Regions from separate parts of the Streptomyces sp. bgisy100 genome, predicted to be linked through region 2. Evidence: riboswitches for the same ligand, from Rfam matches in the RefSeq annotation. Region 2 holds a riboswitch; each other region holds the start of a gene.
The links. Region 2 has a riboswitch for glycine ahead of gcvP (aminomethyl-transferring glycine dehydrogenase). Riboswitches for the same ligand answer to the same signal wherever they lie in the genome.
Positions count from the first base shown of each region.

Region 1: another riboswitch for glycine. It lies ahead of gcvT (glycine cleavage system aminomethyltransferase GcvT); the one in region 2 lies ahead of gcvP (aminomethyl-transferring glycine dehydrogenase).
Region 3: another riboswitch for glycine. It lies ahead of gcvP (aminomethyl-transferring glycine dehydrogenase); the one in region 2 lies ahead of gcvP (aminomethyl-transferring glycine dehydrogenase).

Region 1 covers NZ_JBYITE010000025.1:70,476-72,717, forward strand. Annotated here, with positions in the region: gene gcvT (glycine cleavage system aminomethyltransferase GcvT) at 122-1,255, opposite strand; glycine riboswitch at 1,414-1,519, opposite strand; gene AC3EQ1_RS18255 (AAA family ATPase) at 1,663-2,242, shown strand, end outside.
Region 2 covers NZ_JBYITE010000070.1:20,302-22,543, forward strand. Annotated here, with positions in the region: gene gcvP (aminomethyl-transferring glycine dehydrogenase) at 1-1,208, opposite strand, end outside; glycine riboswitch at 1,261-1,358, opposite strand; glycine riboswitch at 1,359-1,453, opposite strand; glycine riboswitch at 1,866-1,950, opposite strand; glycine riboswitch at 1,956-2,051, opposite strand.
Region 3 covers NZ_JBYITE010000030.1:84,716-86,957, reverse strand. Annotated here, with positions in the region: gene AC3EQ1_RS20470 (DNA polymerase IV) at 1-596, shown strand, start outside; gene AC3EQ1_RS20465 (PRC-barrel domain-containing protein) at 512-889, opposite strand; glycine riboswitch at 1,004-1,099, shown strand; gene gcvP (aminomethyl-transferring glycine dehydrogenase) at 1,288-2,242, shown strand, end outside.

The DNA.
Region 1 (2,242 bases), on a different contig from region 2:
CAGATGGGACGGCGGTGACGAGAGATTCCCGACAACCGGTCGGCGGTGGGTGACCGGCCGGTGACGGTGCCCGTCGGGAGCGCGGACAGGCCGCGACGTCGGCGCGCCGCCGGCGCAGACGTCAGCGCTGCCGCTTGTAGAACGGCAGGGCGACGACCTCGTACGGCTCGTGGCTGCCGCGGATGTCCACCGCGACCCCCTCGGTGCCGGGCGCGGCGTACTCGGCGTCCACATAGGCGATGGCGACGGGCTTGCCCAGGGTGGGCGAGGGGGCGCCCGAGGTGACCTCGCCGATCACGGTGCCGGAGCCGGCGGCCACCACCGGGTACCCGGCGCGCGGCACCCGGCGGCCCTCGGCGATCAGGCCGACCAGCTTGCGCGGCGGGGCCTCCTCGGCCCGCTTCGCCGCGGCCTCAAGGGCCTCACGGCCCACGAAGCGGCCGTCGTTGGTGGTCTTCTCGAACTTCACGACCCGGCCCAGCCCCGCGTCGAACGGGGTGGTGTCCGTGGTCAGCTCGTGCCCGTACAGCGGCATGCCCGCCTCCAGGCGCAGGGTGTCCCGGCAGGACAGGCCGCACGGCACCAGGCCCGCGTCCTTGCCCGCCTCCGTCAGCGCCTGCCACAGCGCCTCGGCGTCACCGGGCGCCACGAACAGCTCGAAGCCGTCCTCGCCGGTGTAGCCGGTCCGGGCGATCAGCGCGGACACGCCGGCCACGGTGCCGGGCAGACCGGCGTAGTACTTCAGCCCGTCCAGGTCGGCGTCGGTCAGCGACTTCAGGATGCCGGGGGACTCCGGGCCCTGGACGGCCAGCAGGGCGTACGCCTCCCGGTCGTCCCGCACCGCGGCCCCCTCGAAGCCGGCCGCGCGCTCGGTCAGCGCGTCCAGTACGACCTGCGCGTTCGAGGCGTTGGCGACGACCATGAACTCCTCGTCGGCCAGCCGGTAGACGATCAGGTCGTCGAGGATGCCGCCCCGGTCGTCGCAGATCATGGTGTAGCGGGCGCGGCCGGGAGCGAGCGCGGAGAGATTGCCGACCAGGGAGTAGTCCAGCAGCGCCCCGGCCTCCGGGCCGGTCAGGGTGATCTCACCCATGTGGGAGAGGTCGAAGAGTCCGGCGCGGGTCCGCACCGCCAGGTGCTCGTCGCGCTCACTGCCGTAGCGCAGCGGCATGTCCCAGCCGGCGAAGTCGGTCATGGTGGCGCCGAGCCCGCGGTGCAGCGCATCGAGGGCGGTACGGCGTGATGCATCGGTCATGTTCAGGCTCCCAAGCAAGGGTGGCGAGGCTCTGTCGACAACAACACAGCCTCCCCATCTGTCATCGGAACCTGAGAGGTTCGCCACGACCCGGCAGGCGGGTCACAGCTTGCACCTTGGGTGGGACCGCTCCACGGCGGCCCGCTTTTCAGATGTGCCTCGCCTGCGCGGTACGGGGCCTGAGAGATTCAAGGGAGGACTTGCTCCTTCGGCGCTCCGGCGCCCGGCACACTGCCGGTCCGGAGACTCTCCCGCGCGGGTTACAAGCGGCCGGTATGGAGTTTGCGCGCACATCATTGCACGCCTGTGACACTTTCGGACCCTGCGGGCGGGGGATAAGGCGGTTGTATGGCATTACCTTTTCTTGAAACTCTGCGGCAGCCGCAGTGACCGGACCTGGGAGGACGATCACGGTGCAGAGCCACGGAACGTTTGCGACAGCCTCGGGGGTCGGGCTCGGCGCGGTGCCCCACCAGACGGGCCCGGCCGCCCCGGCCGCCCCGGGCGTCGTCCGCCCCGGCCGCCTGGCCGGCACCACGGAGCTGCGCGGGCGCCCGGCCGCCGCGCTGCGCTACCCCGCCGGGGACGTGCTCGTCGTCTCCGGCCTGCCCGGCAGCGGCAAGAGCACCCTGATCCGGCGGGCGGCCGGCGCCCCGGAGCACGCAGGGGCCCGGGTCCACCGGGTGGACTCGCAGGACACCCGGGACCGCTGGGAGCGCAGGATGCCCGCGCTGCTCCCGTACGCCGTCTACCGCCCCCTCGTCCGCCTGGCGCACTACGCCGGGCTGCGCCGCGCGCTGCGCTCCGGCGACAGCGTCGTGGTGCACGACTGCGGCAGCCTCGCCTGGGTGCGCCGCTGGCTGGCCCGCGACGCGCGCCGGCGCGGCCGCTCCCTGCACCTGGCGCTGCTCGACGTGGAGCCGCGGGTCGCCCTGGAGGGGCAGGCCTCGCGCGGGCGCGGGGTCTCCGGGTACGCCTTCGCCCGGC
Region 2 (2,242 bases):
GCGGCCGCAACGATCTCCTCGGCGCGGCCGGGGACCCGTACGAGCAGGGTGTCGAAGAACTCCCGGTGCACCACCGTGACCCCGCTGTCCCGCAGACCCGCGGCGATGAGCGTGGCGTGCCGGTGCGTCCGTCGGGCGATCGCGGTCAGGCCGTCGGGGCCGTGGTAGACGGCGTACATCGAGGCGACCACGGCGAGCAGGACCTGCGCCGTGCAGATGTTGGAGGTCGCCTTGTCGCGGCGGATGTGCTGCTCGCGGGTCTGCAGCGCCAAGCGGTACGCCGGCCGGCCGGCGTTGTCCACGGACACGCCCACGAGCCGGCCGGGCAGGTGGCGTTCGAGCCCTTCACGGACCGCGATGTAGCCCGCGTGCGGCCCGCCGTGGAACAGCGGGACACCGAACCGCTGGGACGAGCCCACGACGATGTCGGCACCGTACTCCCCCGGCGGTACGAGCAGCGTGAGCGCCAGCAGGTCGGCGGCCACCGTGACCAGCGCCCCACGCTCCCGCGCCGCGGCGGTCACCCGGCGCAGGTCGCGGACGGCTCCCGAGCAGCCGGGGTAGGACAGCACCACCCCGAAGAAGTCGTCCTCCGGGAGCGGTTCGGCGACGTCGATCTCGACGACCTCGACGCCGACCGCGGCGGCACGCGTGCGCAGGACGTCGAGGGTCTGCGGCAGGGTGTCGCGGTCGACCAGGACGCGGGGGCGGCCCTTGCGGGCGACGCGACGCATGACCGTGACGGCCTCGGCGACCGCCGTGCCCTCGTCGAGCAGCGACGCGTTGGCGGTCGGCAGTCCGGTGAGGTCTCCGACCATGGTCTGGAAGTTGATCAGTGCTTCGAGCCGGCCCTGGCTGATCTCCGGCTGGTAGGGCGTGTAGGCGGTGTACCACGACGGGTCCTCCAGCACGTTGCGCCGGATCACGGCGGGTGTGGTGGTCGCGTGGTAGCCCAGTCCGTTCATCGGGACGGCCACGGTGTTCCGGTCCGCGAGCTCCTGCAGTTCGGAGCGTGCCTCGGACTCGGTGGCGGCGGGCGGCAGGTTCAGGCCGGACGTGCTCCGGATGCCGCTCGGGACGGCGGCGTCGATGAGGGCGGCGAGCGTCGGATAGCCGACTTCGGCCAGCATCCTGGTGCGGTCGGCGTCGTCGACACCGATGTGACGGGTGACGAACGCACCCGGCGCGGAGGACTCGGGAAAGGTCATGGTGGGAGGCTCCCTGTGGGGGCACCGCGATCGCGGTGCCGTGGACGGGCGGCCTCCCCGCTCTGTCATCGGTACCTGAGAGCTTCACCACCGGGTCGGGCGGTTTGCACCGTGGGCGCAGGACATGACGTCCTGTCTTTCCAGAGTCGCCTCGCCGAAGCGGTAGTTGGGCCTGAGAGATTCTGGGGAGAGTTGCTCCTTCGGCGCCCCGCCGGGATGGGCGAGGGCTCTCCCGCTTCGGTTCGAACAGCGCGATGTGGAGTTGTCGGGCCCGGCGGTGAGGCCGGGAGTACTCGGGCCCGGCGGTGAGGCCGGGGGCATGGCGGGGTCAGGGCGGTCGGCGCCCTGACGGCCCTGGTGACGGCCCGGTCAGGCCGGCCATCGGACAGGGGTGCGGAGAGCGGTCGGACGGGCCGCGCGGAGACCTATCGGGCAGGCCGTGCGGGCACCGATCGGGCAAGCCCCGCGGAGACGAGGACGCGGCCGACGCGGTTCACCGTCATGGACAGGACCGGGCCGGACGCCGACACGCTCGCGGCAGTGGCGCAGGTGATCCGGGTGTGGTCGCCGGCCGGAGCGGCGGCGGGGGAACGGCAGCCATGGAGACGTCCTCGGGTCGAGCACGGGCAGGAGCCCGCGCGGCGAGTGAGCCTCCCCCTCTGTCATGGGCCTGAGAGCTTCACCGCGGGGATGTCCGCGGCTTGCACCGTGGGCGAGACGCGTGAGCGCCTGCTTTCCAGAGTCCGCCTCCGCCACGCGGTATCGAGGCCTGAGAGTTTCCGGGGAGGATTTGCTCCTTCGGCGCCATGTCATCGGATGACGTGGCTCTCCCGCGCAGAATCGTCAGCGGTGTATGTGGTTGTCGGGTCCTTCGGGAGGCAACGTACGGGCAGCGGAACACCGCCGTCAAGGGTCTGCTCGGTGCACATGCGCGGTAACGGATCGCCCCAGGATGCCCACCCTGAGCTGCGAAAACGCCGCTCCTCACGGGCGAGCACCGTACTACTCCGAAGTAATGTCCAGCCCTCGGCCGG
Region 3 (2,242 bases), on a different contig from region 2:
CCACCGACGACCCCACGGTCATCCGGGAGGCCGCCGCGCGGCTCCTGGAGCTCGTGGACACCACCGGGGGCGTGCGGCTGCTGGGCGTCGGGGTCACGGGGCTGGCCGACTTCACGCAGGAGGACCTGTTCGCCCAGGCCGCCACGGCAGAGGCCGCCGCGGCGCTGGAGGCGGCCGCGGCCGCCGCGGACGGGGAGCGGGCCGAGGAGCCGCCGACGGGGCCCGCTCCGGTGGCGCCCGAAGCGGGGGAGATCGCGGTGGAGCCGGCGCGCCGCTGGGTGCCGGGGCACGATGTGCGCCATGCGGAGCTGGGGCCAGGCTGGGTGCAGGGCAGCGGAGTGGGCCGGGTCACCGTGCGGTTCGAGCAGCCCTGGTCGGCGCCGGGCCGGGTGCGGACCTTCCCCGTCGACGACCCGGACCTGGAGCCGTCCGAGCCCCTGCCGCTGACACCCGGCGGCCCGGGGGAGGCCGCTGCCCCGGAGGGCCGGCCGGAGGCGACCGGTGCGGGCGGTCAGTCGTCGTTGCCCGCCAGCCGCCCGAAGTCCTGGTCGTCGGGGTCAGGCCCGTCCTCCGGGGACGTGGCGTCGAGCCCGTAGTGGTGGTAGAGCTGCAGCTCCTGCTCCGGCGAGAGATGGCGGCCCACGCCGAAGTCGGGTGCGCGCTTGATCAGCGCGCGGTGGTAGGGGACGCGCAGGGTGTCGTCGACGATCTCGCTGGGCTCCAGCGGGACGAAGGCGTCGCGCCCGAACAGGCCGGTGCGCACCGCGGCCCATTCCGGGAGGCCGGTCGCGTCGTCCAGATACACCTCGTCCACGGTGCCGATTTTCGCTCCGTCGAGGTCGAATGCCTTGCGGCCGATCAGGCTCCGCGGATCGATATCGGTCTGCACGGTCCCTCCCGCTGTTCGCAGATCCTCTACGAGAACTACGAAAGGGCACATTCCGCCCCTCGGCCACTCGAGCGACCGGCCCGGAGAGCCACTGGTACGCTGGCAAATGGCTGCAGACCCCGTGCGGGAGAGTCCTCCAGCAGCAATAGGAGGCGCCGAAGGAGCAAATCCTCCCCGGAATCTCTCAGGCACACGTACCGCACGGACGAGGTCACTCTGGAAAGCAGGGCGGGCATCGGCCGTGTATTGCGCCGGAACCCCTCCTCACCGACGGTGAAAACCGGACCGCCCCGGCGGACCGGTGAAGCTCTCAGGTCGAGATGACAGAGGGGGAGGCCGTCCGGGCACCCGTGCCGTGGTGCCCCTCGCAGGTCGCGTCGACCAGGAGGCCTCCGCAGATGACCGCCGATCGCATCCCACTCTCCCAGCTGGAACGTGGCACTCCCTTCGAGCAGCGCCACATCGGACCCGACAGCGGGGCGCAGGCGAAGATGCTCGCCCAGGTGGGCTACGGCTCCCTGGACGAGCTCACCGCCGCCGCCGTCCCCGACGTGATCAAGAACGCCGGGGAGCTGGCCCTGCCGGACGCCCGCACCGAGGCGGAGGTCCTCGCCGAGCTGCGCGGCCTCGCCGAGCGCAACGAGGTGCTGGCGCCGATGATCGGTCTCGGCTACCACGGCACCTTCACCCCGCCGGTGATCCTCCGCAACGTGATGGAGAACCCCGCCTGGTACACGGCGTACACGCCCTACCAGCCGGAGATCTCGCAGGGCCGCCTCGAGGCGCTGCTGAACTTCCAGACCGTCGTCGCGGACCTGACCGGGCTCCCCACCTCGGGCGCCTCGCTGCTCGACGAGGGCACGGCCGCCGCCGAGGCCATGGCGCTGTCCCGCCGGGTCGGCAAGGTGAAGAACGGCGTCTTCCTGATCGACGCCGACTGTCTGCCGCAGACCATCGCCGTCATCGAGACCCGCGCCGAGCCGACCGGTGTCGAGGTCGTCGTCGCCGACCTCTCCGAGGGCATCCCGGCGGACGTCGCCGAGCGCGGTGTCTTCGGTGTGCTGCTGCAGTACCCGGGTGCCTCCGGGCAGGTGCGCGACCTGCGCCCGGTCATCGAGCGGGCCCATGAGCTGGGCGCGATCGTCACGGTCGCCGCCGACCTCCTCGCCCTCACCCTGCTCACCTCGCCCGGCGAGCTGGGCGCGGACATCGCGGTGGGCAACAGCCAGCGGTTCGGCGTCCCCATGGGCTTCGGCGGCCCGCACGCCGGCTTCATGGCGGTGCGCGACACGTTCGCCCGCAGCCTCCCCGGCCGACTGGTCGGTGTCTCCGTGGACGCCGACGGCACCAAGG